Regions from separate parts of the Rhizobium sp. SYY.PMSO genome, predicted to be linked through region 2. Evidence: predicted binding sites of a transcription regulator. Region 2 holds the regulator's gene; each other region holds the start of a gene.
The links. Region 2 encodes PhoB, which activates phosphate uptake and scavenging genes when phosphate is short. Its sites were predicted from a motif close to TGTCATNNANCTGTCAT; they were not measured.
Positions count from the first base shown of each region.

Region 1: a site for PhoB is predicted at 3,430-3,446, ahead of ACJJVH_RS21680 (inorganic diphosphatase). Genes of this name have one in related genera too.
Region 3: a site for PhoB is predicted at 4,871-4,887, ahead of phnF (phosphonate metabolism transcriptional regulator PhnF). Genes of this name have one in related genera too.

Region 1 covers NZ_CP177350.1:705,802-712,390, reverse strand. The annotation lists gene ACJJVH_RS21695 (YbfB/YjiJ family MFS transporter) at 1-582, shown strand, start outside; gene ACJJVH_RS21690 (glycoside hydrolase family 5 protein) at 684-1,949, shown strand; gene ACJJVH_RS21685 (glycosyltransferase) at 2,075-3,139, opposite strand; gene ACJJVH_RS21680 (inorganic diphosphatase) at 3,494-4,096, shown strand; gene ACJJVH_RS21675 (hypothetical protein) at 4,290-4,889, opposite strand; gene ACJJVH_RS21670 (hypothetical protein) at 5,159-5,332, shown strand; gene fdhA (formaldehyde dehydrogenase, glutathione-independent) at 5,395-6,585, opposite strand.
Region 2 covers NZ_CP177349.1:118,803-125,391, reverse strand. The annotation lists gene ACJJVH_RS00630 (Hsp33 family molecular chaperone) at 1-247, opposite strand, end outside; gene argF (ornithine carbamoyltransferase) at 296-1,213, opposite strand; gene ACJJVH_RS00620 (aspartate aminotransferase family protein) at 1,384-2,583, opposite strand; gene ACJJVH_RS00615 (GcrA family cell cycle regulator) at 3,009-3,536, shown strand; gene phoB (phosphate regulon transcriptional regulator PhoB) at 3,631-4,314, opposite strand; gene phoU (phosphate signaling complex protein PhoU) at 4,346-5,059, opposite strand; gene pstB (phosphate ABC transporter ATP-binding protein PstB) at 5,111-5,926, opposite strand; gene pstA (phosphate ABC transporter permease PstA) at 5,941-6,589, opposite strand, start outside.
Region 3 covers NZ_CP177350.1:649,639-656,227, forward strand. The annotation lists gene phnH (phosphonate C-P lyase system protein PhnH) at 1-297, opposite strand, end outside; gene ACJJVH_RS21420 (phosphonate C-P lyase system protein PhnG) at 300-761, opposite strand; gene ACJJVH_RS21425 (PfkB family carbohydrate kinase) at 901-1,701, opposite strand; gene ACJJVH_RS21430 (carbohydrate ABC transporter permease) at 1,709-2,548, opposite strand; gene ACJJVH_RS21435 (carbohydrate ABC transporter permease) at 2,545-3,429, opposite strand; gene ACJJVH_RS21440 (extracellular solute-binding protein) at 3,440-4,687, opposite strand; gene phnF (phosphonate metabolism transcriptional regulator PhnF) at 4,909-5,667, shown strand; gene ACJJVH_RS21450 (acyltransferase family protein) at 5,868-6,589, shown strand, end outside.

The DNA of each region.
Region 1 (6,589 bases), on a different replicon from region 2:
CGCGCACTCTATGTCGAATACGCGCTGAACGCCGCCGGCTGGGTGCCTCACATGATCTTCCTCGTGGATTTCGTCGCGCACGGATTGGGAAGCGGCCTGCGGGTCGGTGCGGAATACTGGGTATTGTTCGGCCTTGGCGCAACGATCGGCCCGATCCTTGCCGGTCATCTTGCGGACCGCACCGGCTTTGCCGCCGCGCTGCGCTTTGCATTTCTCCTCGAGGCTGCCGCCGTCGCCATTCCCGCTTTCGGCCTCGGGCAAGCCTGGCTCATCGTCTCGAGCCTGATCGTCGGCGCATTCGTGACCGGTACGGTTCCCCTGATGCTCGGCAGGATCGCGGAACTGCTGCCGCACCATCCGGCGCAACAGAAAACAGCCTGGAGCCTGGCGACCGTATTCTTTGCGCTGTTCCAGGCAGCCGCCGCCTATGGATTGTCCTTCGTCTTTGCCCGAACCGGCGGAAACTACTACATGCTCTTCTTCATCGGCGCCGGCGCCATGGTCCTCGCCTTGGCGATCGATCTCTGCGTCGCCGCATTCGTCCGCGCTCCACGCGAACTCCCTGAGGTTCGCGACGCGTAAAGGCGAAAGGATCATGCCGGCAAAAATTGCAGCGCGCGATTTCAGGCGCCTACGCAGCATCATGCCCACATGGCGACAAAGTTTCGGGCGACTGGAAATGCATGAGGCACTTTCCGCTGTTGCTCGCCAGCCTGTCCGTCGCCTGCCTGACCTCATTCGGGCTGCCGGCGCATGCGGAGGGATTTGTCCGCGCCGATCACCAGCAGATCGTCGATGGCAGCGGTAATCCGCTGATCCTGCGCGGCCTTGGCCTCGGAGGCTGGATGGTGCAGGAAGGTTACATGATGGGCCTTTCCAACCTGAAGGCACAGCACGTCATTCGCCACCGCATTTCCGAGATCGTCGGCAAGAAGAGGGCCGACCGGTTCTATCGGTCCTGGCGGGACAATGCCGTAACGAAGGCCGATATCGACGCGATGGCCGGATGGGGCTTCAACAGCGTGCGCCTGCCGATGCACTGGAAGCTGTTCATCAAGGACAGACGCGACAGGAATGGTTCAGGGGATATCGTCTGGAACGAGGAAGGCTTCCGGCGGATCGATGCATTGATCGGCTGGCTGAAAGCCAATCACATGCTGCTGATCCTCGATCTGCATGCAGCGCCCGGCGGCCAGGGGCACGATATCGCCATCTCCGACCGCGATCCGAACGAGCCTTCGCTCTGGGATAGCAAAAAGGACCAGGCCACGATGATCGCGCTCTGGAGCGAGATCGCACGTCGTTACAGGAATGAGACCACCATCGCCGGTTATGATCTGCTCAACGAGCCGAATTGGGGCTTTCAGGACGAGAAGGACAAGGGCGGATGCCGTGAAACCGGAAACCGGCCGCTGCGCGATATCTATCAGCGCACCATCCGCGCCGTGCGCGCCATCGACACCAAACACATGCTGATTATCGAAGGCAATTGCTGGGGCAACAATTATGCCGGCGTGCTGCCGATCGAGGACCGCAACACGACGCTCAGCTTTCACAAATACTGGACGCCGACGACACAGGAATCGATCGAGCCCTTTCTAAAGCTGCGCGAGCAATATGACATGCCGCTATGGAACGGCGAATCCGGCGAGAACAACAACGATTGGTATGCCCGCGCTGTGGCGCTGCAGGAAAGAAACGGCATCGGCTGGTCATGGTGGCCATTGAAGAAGATGGGGCCCGGCAATCCGCTCGAAATCAAGGCGAATGCCCGCTACCGGCGCCTGACCGCCTATCTTCGCGGCGAGGGCAGGAAACCTTCGGCCAGGGATGCCTTCGCGGGGTTGATGCAATTCGCCGCCGATAGCCGTTTCGCGCGGAACATCCATCATCGAGCCGTGATTGACGCATTGCTGCGCGCGCCGCACAAATCCGGCACATCCGAATAGAGCGCTTCGGCTTTCTTCGAATCGCGAAAACGCTCTATCCTTTTATTGCTGCGCAATTCCGAACGGAAAACCGCTGCGCATGTTTCCTGGATCCGGCAATCCTTGGATAAATTCCCTGCGACGCGCTAACCCATCGCATGGCGGATGGTTTTCGACAGGCGCAGCAGAAGCCGGGGCCTCGACGAGGCAACGAGCTTCCAGGATAAGACCGCCTTCGCCATTCGGCGAGGAAGAACGCCGACGGAAAGAAACCAGGCCGCCAGCATCGCGCGACGTCTTGCGGATGCATTCATCTCCAGGCTGGCGACCGCTCCGGCGGCGGCAAGGGAGAGCCTGGAATCGCTGGAGACCGGATGCCGTTCCCTGTCGATGCAAAGCGACGCCAGGCGCTCCTCCAAATGCACGGGATCGTGCAGACCGGCATCGCCGGGCACGTCCAGCCCGATCTCGGTTGCCTGATCCGACAAAGCCTCCAGCCGCCGGAAATCATGCTGTATGCGCCAGCGCGCGCGCTGACCGAGTTTCTTGGCGAAGACGGAATGATTGGCGCCATGAATGCGGTAGGCACCAAGGCAATCATCGATGGACGTCACCTCGCCATAGAGGGGCGCCACCGTGGCAAGATATCCATCGGCGCCCTGCCGAAACTCCTGCTCGGGAACGGGCATGACCTTGTCCAGTACCGAGCGCCTGAACGCCAGACCGCTCGTCACCGTCGTCTGGTAGCGACCCTTTCGCAGCAATTGGGGGGTGACATCGCCGGAATCGAACGGCAATTCCTCCGGCGGAAAGACGTCCCTTACATGCATGTCTTCATCGACGATGTGCAGCCGGAACTGAACCTGTGCCGTGTTCTCTTCCCACGCGTCGACAACCTCCGAAACAGCATTCGGATAGAGATAATCATCCGCATCGAGAAACAGCACGATCTTGCCGCGACTGGCGGCAAAGCCTGTGTTGAACGCGGCGGCATGCCCGCCATTCACCTCTCGCAGGCATGTCTTTATGCGCGACCCATAGGAGGCAACGACGTCGGCGGTTGCATCCGTCGATGCATCGTCGACAACGATGACTTCGGCGTCGCCGTAGCTTTGCTCCAGTGCGCTGTCGATGCTGCGCTTCAGGAAGTGTGCGTAGTTGTAGTTTGCAATAACGATGGAAACCGGAATACGGTCTTGAATGGAATACATCGCATTGAACCTCGCAGATATGCTTTGGTCGCGGCGAACCTTCTCATCAGGTCCTTGTGATTGAACTCGCTGCCGACAGGAGTGCGTTGCAACGCACGAGATAGCGCATCGAAAATAGTCGGGCAGCGGCTGCATGGATCATGCCGATCCGTCTTACCCTACCGAGCCTCGTCAGTTTTATGGCTTTTGAATGACCGGCTCCCATGATGTGAATGCCGGCCTTCATCGCTCCCGATGATGATCTCCCTCTGCGGGAAAGCCCGGCCATTCCCTGTGCATTCATCGATATATGTCACAAGCCCGTAACACCCCTTGATTAGGGCGATATTGTTCAACCTTGACGCGGGGGCGTGTATGAAAAAGCTTATTTCCATCGTTGCACTGACGATCCTGTCCGGCACCGTTGCCTCGGCTGCCGACTATGTATCCTATATCGACTATCCTCAGCCGAAGGACGAAAGCCGGGAATTCTACACCGCTATCGAGATCCCGGCCGGCAGCTTCACCAAATATGAGATCGACGCCAAGACCGGTCATATCGTCGTCGACCGGTTCCAGTCGATGCCGGTCGCCTATCCGGCGAACTATGGTTCCATCACCAGTTCGCTCGGCGGTGACGGCGATCCGCTCGACGCCATCGTCTATACGCGCGAACCGATCGTTCCGGGCGCTATCGTTCGCGTGCGGGCAATCGGCGTGCTGAAGATGATCGATGGCGGCGAAGTCGACGACAAGATCGTCGCAGTACCGACGACGAAGATCGACCCGACCTACGACAGCATCAGGGAAATCTCCGATCTTCCCAAGGTCGAGCAGGACCGTCTGCAGGCGTTCTTCCGCGTCTACAAGCAGCTTCCCGATGCCCGCAAGATCGTCGAGGTCGGCGGTTTCGAGAGTGCGGAAAAAGCCCGGAGCGAAGTTGCCTCCGCCATCAAGGCGTATAGCGAGAAAAAGTGAGATCGACCGAAAGGAGCGGCAAATGCCGCTCCGATCCGTTCGCTTCAGCGTAGCTGACGCCGAATTCGCGTCTCACCGTATCCGGTTTGCTTCGCCGCGACCTGGGCACTGCCAAAAACAGGTTTGGTGAAGCGACCCTTGCAACCATTCAGCAATGAGGAAATGAAGCCCGCCGAAGCGGGCTTCATCGTATTTACTCAGCTGCGTCTGCAGCCTTCGGCTTGCGGGTGCGCTTCGGCTTTGCCGCTTCTGCGGCTGCCGGCGCCGGAGTTGCTGCGGGAGCAGCCTTTGCCCGGGTGGCCTTCGGCGCAGCCTTGCCGCCTGCAGACTTGGCCGCGGTGGACTTGGCTGCTGCCGGCTTCGCTGCTGCAGGCTTGGCTTTCGCCTTGCTCTTCGAGCTAACTGTATCGTCTCCGGTCTTCGCCGCATTCAGAAGCGCGACACGACGCCGGCGGTTCTGCTCGAGAGCCTGCTGAAAGCCGACATCATTCTCAGCATGATAGGCGAGATCGTCGAGAAACTCTGCCACATCCTTGACAGCTTCGACGACGACATAGCTCAACCCATGACCGGCATTGACGGAGTCACGACCGACGGTGACGCCAAAGCCGCCGGGGACGCGCTGGAACCAGGTGGAGCGCCACTTCTTGAAGCCGGCTGCATCGCGCTCATACTCTTCCAGATATGCTTTCTGTTCGGCTACTCTTGCACGAAAGGTATCGACGACATTCCGTGCACCAGCCTTCGGCTTATCGGCCTTCTTCGAAGACCACTTATCAAGAAAGTTTGCCATTTGTCTTTTCTCTTCAGGTTAGCGTTCCTTGCCAGGCCGCCGTTGCTCAGGAAGCGATGACGGAGCTCCTCCATAGGGATGCCCGTATAAATGTAAAGGATAGATGTATAATGGCAACACCATCCGTTATTATCTGTAATAATTCGTCTTCCCGGCCGTACCGTAGCCGCTCCGGGATGCCATGGGAATGTAAATTTGTGGTTCAAATCATGAGGAAGGGCAGCGCCGTCTGCTGAACCGAGAAACCTTATTTCCGATCAGGATCTCGAATGTCGACGGACAACTGCCTCCACGGATATCTGCTTGCGATCAGCGACGGCACTGCCGGAATCTGCATGATCGGTGCTACTGATCTGACTTCGGCATCTGCATTTGCCGCCTCTTTGTTGTCCGGCAAACTCATCGCTGTTTGCCCAAACGATACCGGGAGCGAAGATATGTAATTCCGCTCCCGGTCTATGCTCACCTCAACGTCGATCTGCGATCGCGTGAGGTTCGTTTCTCCCTATGCTGCCTTCAACAGATCGCCATGCGGGTCGAGAACGAACTTCGTTGCCGCACCTTGATCGAAGCTTTCATAGCCTTGCGCCGCATCTTCGAGTGAAATGATCCTGGCGTTGACGATGTCAGCGATCGGTAGCCTGTCATGCAGGATAGCCTGCATCAGTTGCCGGTTGTACTTCAAAACCGGTGTCTGCCCGGTATGGAAGGATTGCGCCTTCGCCCAGCCGAGACCGAAGCGCAGAGACAGGCTGCCATGCTGGGCCGCGGCATCCGCTGCGCCCGGATCTTCCGTCACGTACAATCCGGGTATGCCGATCGACCCTGCTGCGCGGGTGATCTCCATCATCTGATTAAGCACGATTGCCGGCTGCTCGCCGCCGGAATGACCGCGCGCCTCGAAACCCACGGCATCGATTGCGCTGTCCACCTCGTTGGTGCCGACAACCTGCGCAATCATGTCGCCGAGACGATCGCTCTTGGAAAGATCGATAGGTTCGAAACCGACTTTGGCTGCATGCGCGAGGCGGTCCTTGTTGAAGTCGCCGATCATGACGACGGCAGCGCCCAGGATGCGGGCGGAGGCGGCAGCCGCCAGGCCGACCGGGCCGGCACCTGCGACATAGACGGTGGACCCCACGCCGACTCCCGCGCGGACCGCACCGTGAAAGCCGGTCGGCAGAATATCCGACAGCATGGTGAGATCGCGGATCTTGGCCATGGCCTTGTCGCGGTCGGGAAACTTCAGCAGGTTGAAATCCGCGTAGGGCACCGTGACGTAGCGCGCCTGACCGCCGATCCATCCGCCCATGTCGACATAGCCATAGGCGCCGCCGGCCCGCGACGGATTCACCGTAAGGCAGACGCCCGTGTCCTGCGATTTGCAGCAGCGGCAGCGACCGCAGGCGACGTTGAACGGAACCGAGACGATATCGCCGACATCGAGCATCTCGACGTCGATGCCCTTTTCGATGACCTGTCCGGTTATCTCATGCCCGAGCACGAGACCCGGCATGGCGGTCGTGCGGCCGCGCACCATATGCTGGTCGGAGCCGCAGATATTCGTGGAAATCACTTTCAGGATTACGCCATGCTCGATGCGGCGGCCATCCGGCGCCTCCAGTTTCGGATCGTCGATATCGCGAACCTCGACCTTGCCGGGTCGCATATAGACGACGCCTCTGTTCCCTGTCATGCCA
Region 2 (6,589 bases):
CCTTCGTCTGTACGGTGAACTTGCCTTCGAACTTCAGCGATGTGCCGAGAAGCACGGTCAGGACGATCGCCTCCGCCAGAAGGCGCGCGACCGGCGCCGGATAATCATGCCGGGCAAGAATGGCATCCAGCAGCGGACCGAGCTGCACGGCGCGGCCACGCACATCGAGACCTTCCACCTGGAAGGGGACGACGTGATCGTCACCGGCAAAATCGAACTGACCCAGCGAGGCGGCATTTTCTGCCATTGCTTTACTCCTACTGCGCCCGCGCCCTTGCGACGCGGCATCATATCCTCAGATCGCGCCCAGGCACCAAGCAAGAATCGACTTTTGCGCATGAAGGCGGTTTTCCGCCTCATCGAAGACAACGGATTGCGGACCGTCGATCACCTCGTCCGTCACCTCCTCCCCGCGATGGGCGGGCAGGCAATGCATGAACAACGCGTCTTTGCCGGCCTGTGCCATCAAAGCCTTGTTGACCTGATAGGGCTGGAAGACGTTGTGACCGCGTGCCCGGTGCTCCTGATTCATGGAAACCCAGGTATCGGTTACCACGCAATCGACGCCGGCGACCGCACGGTCTGCATCATGCGTGAGCATGATTTCGGCGCCCTCGTTGCGGGCCCAGTTCAGATAGTGATCCTTGGGCTCGGAACCAAGGGGTACGGCCATATTCATGCGATAGCCGAAGCGGGCGGCGCCTTCCACCAGCGAATGCAGCACGTTGTTGCCGTCGCCGGTCCAGGCGATCGTCTTGCCCTTGATCGGGCCGCGATGCTCTTCGAAGGTCATGATATCGGCCATGATCTGGCAGGGATGCGTGTCGTCGGTCAGGGCATTGATGACCGGAACGGTGGCATGCTCCGCCAGTTCCAGCAGGCGGGAGTGATCCGTCGTGCGGATCATGATCGCATCGACATAGCGCGACAGCACTTTTGCCGTGTCGCCGATCGTCTCGGCGCGGCCGAGCTGCATCTCGGTTCCGGAAAGGAACAGCGTCTCGCCGCCGAGCTGGCGCATGCCGACATCGAAGGAAACGCGGGTACGGGTGGAGGGTTTCTCGAAGATCATCGCCAGCATCTTGCCGGCCAGCGGCTTGTCGGCCGTGCCGGCCTTCAGCGCCTTCTTTCGCACGATCGCATCATCGATGATGTTGCGCAGATCCGCGGTCGCGACGGCCGAGAGGTCGAGAAAGTGTTTCGGAGAAGCCATGTCCTTACCTGTACTCCAGAAAAAACAACAACGCCCGCATGGGGCACGCATAAGCCCTTAAATCGGCACCGTTTTTAGGAAAGCTTATGCGATTCCTAAATGTTACTGCGTCCTTTGCGCGTCGTCTCGGCGCGCGGCGCAGCAACCGCCCCAAATTGCGGGCGGTAAACTTAAGCCGATTTCTTGGTGCGGGCGGCGCGTACGCGCTCGGCGGCGCGCTCGAGGCGGGCAATGCCTTCGCGTGCTTCCTCCGCCGTGACGACCAGCGGCGGCAGCAGACGGATGACGTTGTCGCCGGCCGGCACGCCAAGCAGATGCTCGGCGCGGATCGCCTGCAGCAGCTCCGCCTGCGGAATGGCCGCCTTGACGCCGAGCATCAAGCCCTCGCCGCGAACATCCTCGACGATGTCGGGGAAACGATCCTTGAGCGAGGCGAGGCCCTGGCGGAAGACCAGCGCGATATCGCGCACATGTTCCAGGAAGCCGTCGGCCAGAACGATATCGAGCACCGCGTTGCCGACCGCCATGGCGAGCGGATTGCCGCCATAGGTCGACCCGTGCGTGCCGGCCTTCATGCCCGAGGCGGCTTCCGCCGTCGCAAGGCACGCGCCGAGCGGAAAACCGCCGCCGATACCCTTGGCGACGGCCATGATGTCAGGCTTGATGCCGGCCCACTCATGGGCAAAGAGCTTGCCGGTGCGGCCGACGCCGCATTGCACCTCGTCGAGGATCAAAAGCAGGCCATGCTCGTCGCAGATCTGGCGGAGACCGCGCAGGAACTCGTTGGTCGCCGGGCGAATGCCGCCTTCGCCCTGCACCGGCTCGACCAGGATTCCGGCCGTCGCATCGGTGATGGCTGCGCGCACGGCATCGAGGTCGCCGAACGGCACCTGATCGAAGCCCGGCGCCTTCGGACCGAAGCCCTCGATGTATTTTTCCTGACCGCCGGCGGCGATGGTCGCGATAGTGCGGCCGTGGAAGGCGCCTTCGAAGGTGATGATGTGGAACTTTTCCGGATGCCCCTTGGCGAAATGATAGCGCCGCGCCGTCTTGATGGCGCATTCCAGCGCCTCGGCGCCGGAGTTGGTGAAGAACACCTTGTCGGCGAAGGTCGCTTCCGTCAGCCGCTTCGACAGCTTCTCCTGGCCGGGCACTTCGTAGAGGTTGGAGAGATGCCAGACCTTGTCGGCCTGCGCCTTCAGTTCCGAGACGAGGTGAGGATGCGCATGACCGAGCGAATTGACCGCCACGCCGGCTGCGAAATCGAGATAGCGCTCGCCGTTTTCGGTAATCAGCCAGACGCCCTCGCCTCGCTCGAACCGCAGCGGAGCACGCATATAGGTGTCATAAAGCGGCGTGGTCTCGGCCATGGCCATGTCTCCTCGATCACAACTTTAAGGACCAATCGCTTCCGTTTGATGAAACGGGTCCGAAAAAATCAAAAATGCCGCCTTGCGGCGGCTCGGGCACTATTGATGTTTTGCACCGCGATGTCAACAAAACTGGCGCTTTAGCAGGTGCGAGAAAGCGCTTGCGGGCAAAAGAGATGGGTTCGACGGCGCCTATTGCAGAAATGCCACGCCCGGACAGCAAGTTGGGGAAAACCTAGAAATCGATTCCTCAAGATTCCCGCGACTCTTGTCACGGAGTCAGCCTCACACTAGGTTAAAAACCAATTGCTAGACTGCATGCGGCGGAACTAGTCACCACAATTTTAGAGCGTTTCGCGCCTTGTTACCATGCGAGGCAATGGTGAGGGATTCTGCCATCGGAAACGCGACAGCGGAGACAGGGCATGAATTGGACAGACGAACGCGTCGAGAAGCTGAAAAAGCTATGGTCCGAAGGGTTGAGCGCCAGCCAGATCGCGGCGCAGCTTGGTGGCGTGAGCCGTAATGCCGTCATCGGCAAGGTACATCGCCTGAACCTCCCGGGCCGGGCAAAGGCCGGTGGCACGGCAACTGCAGCGCGCACCCCGAAGCGCAGCGCCACGGCACCGCGCCCTGCCAGCTTCGGCTCGCGCGTGGCAACCCGCACCGTGGTTACCCGCCAGCAGGGCGCAACCATGCTGAAGGAAGAGGTCGAGGTCGATTCAGTCAACGAAATCCAATATCGTCCGGCATCGAACGTCGTCGTTCCGATCTCCCGCCGCCTCGGCCTGACGGAGCTGACGGAGCGCACCTGCAAGTGGCCGGTCGGCGATCCGCTGAAGGACGATTTCCACTTCTGCGGCAACGACAGCCCGGATTCCTCGCCTTACTGCACCTATCACCAGCGCATGGCCTACCAGCCAGTGCATGATCGCCGGCGCAACAACGGCTGAAAGCTATAAGCAAATTCAAAGAGAAACGGGCCCCTCGGGGCCCGTTTTCTATTTCCGCCGCATGTCGATGTCGATGCCCGAGCAGCCTTGCCGCTCAGGCTTCCATGGAATAGCCCGCGCCGCGAACGGTGCGGATGACATCCTGCATGTTGGAAAAATTGAGCGCCTTGCGCAGGCGGCCGACATGGACGTCGACCGTGCGTTCGTCGACATAGATATCGTGCCCCCACACGCCGTCCAGCAGCTGCGAGCGCGAGAAGACGCGGCCCGGCGAGGACATCAGGAATTCCAGCAGGCGGAACTCCGTCGGCCCCAGCCGCACTTCGCGGCTCTTGCGGTGGACGCGATGGGTTTCGCGGTCCAGCTCGATATCGCCGCAACGCAGCACCGTGGAGAGGACCTCCGGGCGGGCGCGCCGCAGCATCGCCTTGACGCGGGCCATCAGCTCCGGCGTCGAGAACGGCTTGACGACGTAATCGTCCGCGCCGGTGGAAAGGCCGCGCACGCGCTCGCTCTCCTCGCCGCGGGCCGTGAGCATGATGATCGGCAGCCGCTCCGTCTCCGGCCGCATGCGCAGCCGGCGGCAGAGCTCGATGCCGGACACGCCGGGGAGCATCCAGTCGAGGATCAGAAGATCGGGGATGCGCTCCTGGAGACGCAGCTCTGCCTCATCGCCTCTGAGGATCGTATCGACCTCGAAGCCTTCGGCTTCGAGATTGTAGCGCAGCAGAACGCTGAGCGCTTCCTCGTCTTCTACAACAGCAACTCTCGGAACCATGCGCCTGTGGTCTCCTTTCTTCGCTTCCAGATTATTCCGTCACCGCGCCGACGGTGTTGGCCGTGTCGTCCTTCGGCCGCTCGCCTTCGGGCTGGGCGCCGGTCGCCATATAATAGATCGTCTCGGCAATGTTGGTGGCATGGTCGCCGATGCGCTCGATGTTCTTCGCGCAGAAGAGAAGATGCGTGCAGGTGGTGATGTTGCGCGGATCTTCCATCATGTAGGTCAGCATCTCGCGGAAGAGCGAGGTATACATGGCGTCGATTTCCTCGTCGCGTTCGCGGATCGACACGGCCTTGTCCGGCGAACGGGTCGCATAGACGTCCAGAACTTCCTTCAGCTGGCTCAGTGCCAGTTCGGAGAGATGCTCGATACCGCGGGCGAGACGGCGCGGAACGCCGGTGCCCTGCACGGCGATGACGCGCTTGGCCGTGTTCTTGCCAAGGTCGCCGACGCGCTCCAGATCGGAGGCGATGCGGATCGAGCCCATGATTTCGCGCAGGTCGGCCGCCATCGGCTGACGGCGCGCGATGGTGACGATCGCCTTATCGCCGATTTCGCGTTCGGCATGGTCGAGAATGACATCGTCGGAGATGACCTTCTGGGCAAGGGCCGCGTCGCTGTTGACCAAAGCGCGTACGCTGTCGCTGACCATCTGCTCGGCAAGGCCGCCCATTTCCGCAATGCGGCGCGTCAGGAACTTCAGGTCTTCGTCATAGGCAGAGAGAATGTGGGTGGAGACCATTTTTCTATCCTCAAGGTGAACTGTGTGAAAGGAGCCGCGCGCGCAGCATCATCAACCAAAACGGCCCATGATGTAATCCTGCGTGCGGTAATCGTCGGGATTGGTGAACATTTTATCGGTGTCGTTCTCCTCAACCAGATGGCCGAGATGGAACATTGCGGTGCGTTGCGAAACGCGGGCTGCCTGCTGCATGGAATGCGTCACGATGACGATCGTGAAGTTTTCCCGCAGCTCGTGGATGAGATCTTCGACCTTTGCGGTTGCGATCGGATCGAGGGCCGAGCATGGCTCGTCCATCAGGATGACCTCCGGGCTGACGGCAACGGCGCGGGCGATGCACAGGCGCTGCTGCTGGCCGCCCGAAAGGCTCGTGCCGGCATCGTGGAGCCTGTCCTTCACCTCGCCCCAGAGGCCCGCCTTCTGCAGGCTGGTTTCGACGATGTGATCGAGATCGGCCTTGGATGCGTGCAGGCCATGGATGCGCGGACCGTAGGCGACATTCTCATAGATCGACTTCGGAAACGGGTTGGGCTTTTGAAAGACCATGCCGACGCGGGCGCGCAGTTCCACCACGTCGATGCTGTCGTCGTAGACGTCCTGATCGTCGAGCGTGATCCTGCCGGTGACGCGGCAGGTCTCGATCGTATCGTTCATGCGGTTGAGGCAGCGCAGGAAGGTGGACTTGCCGCAGCCGGAAGGGCCGATCAGCGCCGTCACCGTATTGACGCGGATCCTGAGATTGACGTCGAAGAGAGCGCGCTTGTCGCCGTAAAAGACCGAAACGTCCTGGCCGATCATCTTGTAAGGGATCGTCTTCATCTTTCTGGTCAATGCTCTTTCGCTCGCGGCTTCCGTCATCATGTTCATTTCCCGGCCCTCCCCTACCAGCGCCGTTCGAAACGGCGGCGCAGCAGGATCGCGCCGATGTTCATCGCGACGAGGAAGAAGAGCAGGACGATGATGGCCCCGGAGGTTCTTTCGACGAAGGCCCGCTCTGCCTCGCTCGCCCACATGTAGATCTGCACCGGCAGCGCCGTCGAAGGATCGAGGGGCGATGCCGGATAGTTGGAGACGAAGGCAACCATGCCGATCAGAAGCAGCGGCGCCGTCTCCCCGAGCGCATGGGCAAGCCCGAGGATGGTGCCCGTCAGGATGCCCGGCATGGCGAGCGGCAGGACGTGATGGAACACCACCTGCATGCGCGACGCACCGAGGCCGAGCGCGGCGCTGCGGATCGACGGCGGCACGGCCCGCAACGCCGAGCGCGTGGCAATGATGATCATCGGCAGCGTCATCAGGCTCAGCACCAGCCCGCCGACCAGCGATGCCGAGCGCGGCAGGCCCATCATGTTGATGAACACCGAGAGGCCGAGCAGGCCGTAGACGATCGACGGCACGGCGGCGAGATTGTTGATGTTGACCTCGATCAGATCCGTCAGCCGGTTCCTCGGCGCGAATTCCTCCAGGTAGATCGAAGCGGCGACGCCGACCGGCAGGGCGAGCACGAGCACGGTCAGCATCAGATAGAGC
Region 3 (6,589 bases), on a different replicon from region 2:
GATCTGCAATGCCGACAAGGCTTCGACTTTCTCGGCGGAGTCGATGGAGGAAAAGACGTAACCCGCATGGGCAAGCGGCATCCGTCTTGCTCCGGTTGCGATCGTCCTCTGATCCAGCGAGGGATCGTTCGTCACATGGAAGCTGCATTCGCGATCGAGCAGGCTTTCGGCAATTGGCCAGAAGCCTTCGGCTGGCAGCTCGCGCAACTGGCCGGGGCGGCTCAGCGCCCATAGGAGCTCGTCGAAGGTGGCGTTCGTGCGGGTGTCGTCCAGGGTGGGCAGGAGATTGTGCGCCATGGTCAGAATGTCTCCATCTGCACGCGGGTCGCTTCCACCTTTTGCAGCAGCTGCCGGTCTTCCTCTTGCTGGTGAAGCCGTTCGGCGTTCAGGAGTTCGAGAATGAGATCGGCCTGATGGCCGGCTGCGATCGCCGCGTCGATGACAGCCATCGCCATGGCATGTTCGAGATCCCGGCCGACCACCGCGCCGTAGCCTTCCACGGCGCGATCCGGCACGCGGATATGCGCTTCCGACACCAGGACCTCGCCCAGATGAAAGGCGGTGCTGCGAACGGTATCGACGAGCGGCAGCATCGCGAGGCCGGTACGGTTCACGATAACGTCGACCTCGCCGAGCGTGTCGAGCACCTTTTCGGCGGATGCCTTTATGTTTGCCGGACGGGCGGCAGCGAGAATTTCCAGCGCCTGCGCATGATCGTAGGATGCGCTGACCGGACTACCGGTCTTCTCCTCAGTCATCATCTTTTCCTTAGGCCTTAGGGTTCGTCTGGGATCGGCGAGGATTCGCCTGAATTATTCGAATGATTAGTATAATCATTCGAATGAATTGTCCACGACGTTTTGGCTTGCCTAAAGAGATTTCTGAAGCGGCGCCGGCTCTTCAGTCGCCGCGCCGGCGCAGCCATTCTGCCGTGATCCGGCTTGCCTCGCGCGCCGCTGCGGCGGGTGGCTGCCCGTCCAGCAGGGCAAACAGAAAAGAGCCCGCGAACCGGTCGCCGGCGCCGATCGTGTTTGCCGTGTCGACCCTGGCCGCCGGTTCGACCTCGCTGGTCGCGGAGCCGTCGAACAGCGTGATCGGGCGCGTGCCATCGGTCAGCACGAGCATCTTCAGCCGAGAACCGGCAATTTCACCGGCGCGCTGCCAGGCAAGCGCGACATCATCGGGAACGTCGTCGCGGGAGGAGATGACATAGTCGGCCGGACGCGGCGTTGCCGGCCGCAGCGGAAATTGCGAGACGACCAGGGGTTGACCGTCGATCTGTTCGACAAGGTCCTTGTCGAGGGCGAGCGCGTTGATATAGACGCCGGCGCCCGACAGCTTTCCGGCGGCCACAAGCGGTCTGGAGCGTCCCGCTGGCGCCATGATCGTCCGCTCCCCGCTCGGCTCGAGGAGTATTTCCAGAGGCGCCGTCTCTCCCGGCGTCATCGTTATGTAGCCGGTGTCGAAACCGGATGCTCTGAGCGATTGAAGCGCTGCCTCTCCCTGCTCGTCCTGCATCAGCCGCGAGACGATGGCGACATCGGCTCCCAATTCCAGCAGCTGCCGCCCGGTATAAAAGGCGCCGCCGCCGAGCCGGGTCGTGCGGGACGAAAATTGTATCCGTCCGCCCGAAACCAGCGGTGCGTCCAGTTGCCATATGCGGTCGTGATTGACCGATCCGATTACAATTACACGGGGCATGCTTTGCCTATCTGTCGTCAATGCCGGGTGCGAGCGCATCTACGATGAAACGCTGCGCCAGCAGGAATATCAGAAGAACGGGCACGATCGACAGTAAACTCGTGGCCATGAGCGGCCCCCAGGCGCGATCGGCGCCTTCGAGATCGGCAAAGGAGGCGATGCCGGTCGTCAGCGTTTTCTTGAACGCGTCATCGAGCACGAGCTGGCCCCACAGATAGATATTCCAGGCACCCATGAAGGAAATGACAGAAAGCGCCGATATCGCCGGAATGACGTTCGGAACGCCGATCTCGATGAATTGCCGCCAGAGGCCGCTTCCATCGATGCGGGCCGCTTCGAATATCGAGGCCGGCAGTGACCGGAACGCCTGCCGCATGTAGAAGACATAGAAGCCGATATAGGGGATCGACGGGATGATCATCGCGCCGTAGGTGTTGAAGGCCTGCAGCTTCACCACGGCGATATAGGTCGGGATGATCGCCAGCACGTTCGGAAAGGACATGGTGGCGATGACGAACCAGAACAGTGCCTGTTTCCCTTTAAACTCCAGCCGCCCGAAGGCAAAACCCGCGGGTACGGAAAGAACGAGCTTTCCGACCGTGATGAGGGTGGAGGTGAGCATGGAGTTCCATAGCCACATCCAGATAGGATGGCGGCTTGCGGCGGCGGTGAAATTCGACAGCGTCGGGTTTTCCGGCCAGAAGCGCAGGGCCTTCGCCATGATCATGTCATTGGGGGTGAAGGCGGCCGACACCATCCAGACCAGCGGAAACACGGTGACGATGCAGATTGCCAGAAGCACGACATGAAGCAGCAACCTGTGAAGCCTATGGCCAATATCGCTCATCTGTAGTGAACCCGCTTTTCGCTGACACGGAACTGCAGCCATGTAATGGCAAGCACGAGAACGATGATGATGACGGCGACGGCGCTGGCCGGCCCGAACTGAAAGAACAGCAGGCCCTGTTGCCACAGGAAATACAGCAGGCTCGAGCTTCTGCCCGCGGGCCCGCCATGGGTGAGCACGTCGATGATGCCGACGATATCGTCCAGGATATGGAAGAAGGTCGTGACGCTGATGAAGAAGGCGGTCGGCGTCATCAACGGCAGGCTGACGTTGAAGAAATGCCGCGCCGCGCTGGCGCCGTCGAGTTGCGATGCCTCGCGCAGTTGATGCGGCAGGTTTGCCAGCGCTGCCAGCCATAGGAGCATGTTGAGGCCGAAAGTCTTCCAGAAGGTCACGAGGCTGACGCAGAGGAGCGCAAGGTTGGGGTCCGTGTGCCAGCGCGACGGCGGAAAACCGAAATGGCCGAGGATTTCGTTGAACAGACCGTTGACGGGGTTGAACAGCCACGACCAGGCAACGCCCGCGACCGAATAGGCCACGATCGTCGGCAGGAACAGGCTGCCGCGATAAAGCCCCTGTAGAGGATTTTTGCGCACCGAATGCAGCATGACGGCAAAGATCAACGGGATGACGATCTCGGCCGGGATGAGCACGGCGCAGTAAAGCAGCGTGTTCCACGCGGCCATGCGGAAATCGGGATTGTCGAAAATGGATGCGTAGTTGTCGACGCCGGCGAAGCGAATGTCTGCCGACAGCAGGTTCCAGTCGACCACCGACAGCAGCATCGATGCGATCAGCGGGCCGTAGAGGAATATCGCAACGGAAAGAACGGCCGGCCCCACGAACAGGTATGGGGCCAGTGATCTGAAACGGAATGGCATGATGCGGAGCCTATGCCTGGATCAGTCCTGCCAGTTCGTCGTGCGCGCCCTTGATGCCATCGGCAACGGTCGTTTCCTTGAGCAGCATGCGCGAAACCCACTTGCGCCATACGGTCTGGCCTTCGAGGCCACGCTTGCCCGGCCAGATCGTCTCGGCGGTCAGGCCGTCGGAAAGCTGTGCGGCGGCCGGCTTCATGAATTCGTTGATCAGCGGAATGTCGTGCACCGACGTATTGAGATAGCCGGTTTCCGACCAGAGCGCCTGGCCTTCTTTCGAGGCGCAGAATTCTAAGAAGGCAAGCGAAGCTTCCGCCTGTTCCTTGTTGCGGGTGTAGACGGCGAGGAAGTTGCCGCCGCTGTTCATCTTGCGCGCATGCCCCGGCATGCCCGGGAACTTGGTCGTGACGGCTTTGGCCGCACCGAACGGGAAGGTAACGGCGGCCGTCGAGCTGGTCGTGCAGATCGCGAGCGCGCCGGACTGGAAGGCCGCCGTCTGTTCCTTGTCGCTGACCGGCAGCCACAGGCCCTCATGCGCGGGGGCGCAATATTCGCTCATGCCGGCGATGGCTTCGGGGCTGTTGAGCGCCAGCTTGCCATCGGGATCGATGATGAAGCCGCCGGCATTCTGGATGAAGGATTGGCTCGTCCATTCGTTGTTGGAGAGCGAGATTGGCGAGCGGTAGGTTGGGTGTTTGCCCTTCAAGGCGGTATCGAGCTTGCGTGCGCTCTCATAAAGCCATTTGGTGTCCGGCGTTTCGGGCAGGTTGGGATCGAGGCCGGCCGCTTTCCAGATCTCGCTGTTGATATAGGTGATCGGCGTCGACATGGCCCAGGGAAGACCGATGACCGCGCCATCGATGGTGACCAGCGGCAATACGGACGGGCGGAAGTTGGCAAGGATTGCTTCGGCCTTTGCGGAATTGATCTCGCGCAGGTCGCGGGCGCCGAGCGTGCGCTTGGCGAAATAGCCGAACTTCCAGCCGGTGACCATCATGGCCGGCGGGCGGCCTGCGGCGATGCTGGCGACTGCCTTGGCGGTCACGGCTTCATAATCGCCGTCGAAACGGTTTGTCACCGTCACGCCGAGCTGCCTGGCGTTGAAGGCATCCACAACCTTCTGGAACGGCTTGTCGGCGCCCCAGGTGCTTGAAATCTCGATGGCCGCATCGGCGGACCGGGCCTTGCCGGCCATGGCGATCGATGTGCCGATGACTGCGGTCGTGCCCGCGATAAATTGACGACGATTAAACCCTACCATCTCATCCTCATTATCCGAATGAATAATAAAACATCCGGATATTTATCTAACGACGACAAGTGACATCCATGTGAAGAGGAAGGCGGACAAATTTCAGAACACGCGGATGAAATTGACTTTTATTGCTGTTTGTTGGATCTCGATCCTTGTTCGGAGATTGAAAAGCGATGCTGTAGCCGATATATGACATTCGAATGACATGGTGAATTCGGAAGGCAGGCATGGAGAAAAAGTCGCCGCACGGGCAATGGCAGCAGGTCGAGAGCGATATTGCCGAGGATATTCTGACCGGCCGTCTCTCGCCCAAGGCACAGCTTCCGACGGAAACCGATCTGATGGAGCGTTTCGGCGTCGGGCGCCACACCATCCGGCGTGCCATCTCCCGCCTTGAGAGCCGCGGTCTCGTGCTGGTCGAGCAGGGGCGCGGAACCTTTGTCCGGGACAGCCGTCTCGACTACCGTTTGTCTGAGCGCACGCGCTTTTCCCAGAATCTTCTCGATCAGGGCAGGGAGCCGCTCGGACAGGCCATCCATGAAGAGGTGGTTCCGGCGTCCGAGGCGATCGCGGAAGCGTTGCGGCTTCCGCATGGCGAACCCGTCTATCATATCGTCAGGCGCGGTTTCGCCGACGAGGAGCCGATCAACTATTCGCACGCCTATTATCCCGTGCGTCGTTTTCCGGGCTTCGACGAGGCGCGGCGCAGTGGGCGAAGCGTGACCGTCATTCTGGCCGAATACGGCATACCCGACTATATCCGCCTGCGCACCGACATCGTCGTCCGCCTGCCGACGAGCGAGGAAGCGAAGCAGCTTAGCCAGTCCATGTCCCAGCCGGTGGTGGCGCTGAAAAAGGTGGACGTCGATCTCAAAGGCACCCCGATCTCCTATTCCGAGTCGGTGTGGCCGGGCGAGCGCGTTCAGTTCTCGATCGACAATACCAGCCAGCTTCTGGATGTGCTTGCGCGCGGCGACGCGGGCTGACGGATTGGTCCGGTGCGTTGCGCTCCCTGCGGAGACGGAATGACGCGCCGGCATCCTGGCGAGCGTTTGGCATCGGCAAGCTTAACTCAAGACTAACTATGATTTAAAGCAGCGCGAGCGATTTATGCGCGCGGCGACGAGTTGTTATACCGTTCGATATACCAGATGGAGATCCAAGAAAAATTCTGCTGGGATTTCTGGTGCGGTTTTACAGGGACATGGTCGAGGGCCGGAATGCGGGCACGGATGCCGGCAATTCATCGCGCCTGCTCCTGAACCTTCAGGTGCTGCGCGCGCTTGCGGCATTGTCCGTCGTCGTCGCCCATGCCTTGCACGAGAACGAGGCACTGGCCAGCGTAACGGGCCGCGCGGCGGTCGATGGCTCCGCATGGAATCTCGGCTTCGGCGTCGACATATTCTTCGTTCTTTCCGGCTTCATCATGACCCATACGGCGGCGTCGGAATTCGGCAAGGGCGGCGCTCCGCTGCGCTTCTTCCTGCGGCGGTGCGCGCGTGTGATCCCGCTTTATTGGCTGCTGACGAGCGTCATGTTGCTGGGTGCGCTCGTGGCTCCGTCACTGCTTGCGGTTCCCATCGGCTCCTTTTCGCATGTTCTGGCGTCCTACTTCTTCATTCCGTCCGGGCGCGGTGTGGACGAGATCAGGCCGGTGCTGGCGCTGGGCTGGACGCTGAACTACGAAATGCTGTTCTACGTGTTCTTCGCAGCCGCGCTCCTGTTGCCGATAAGGGCGGGTATCATCTGGCTGTCGGTGCTCATGATCGGGATGGCGCTGCTCGGAAATCTCGTCGATTCCGGCCGGGTCCAGATCGCCTTCTGGACGAACCCGATCATTCTGGAGTTTCTGTTCGGCGTTCATGTCGCCTTGATCTTTCGCAGCGGCGTCAGGATGGGCGGCGCGAC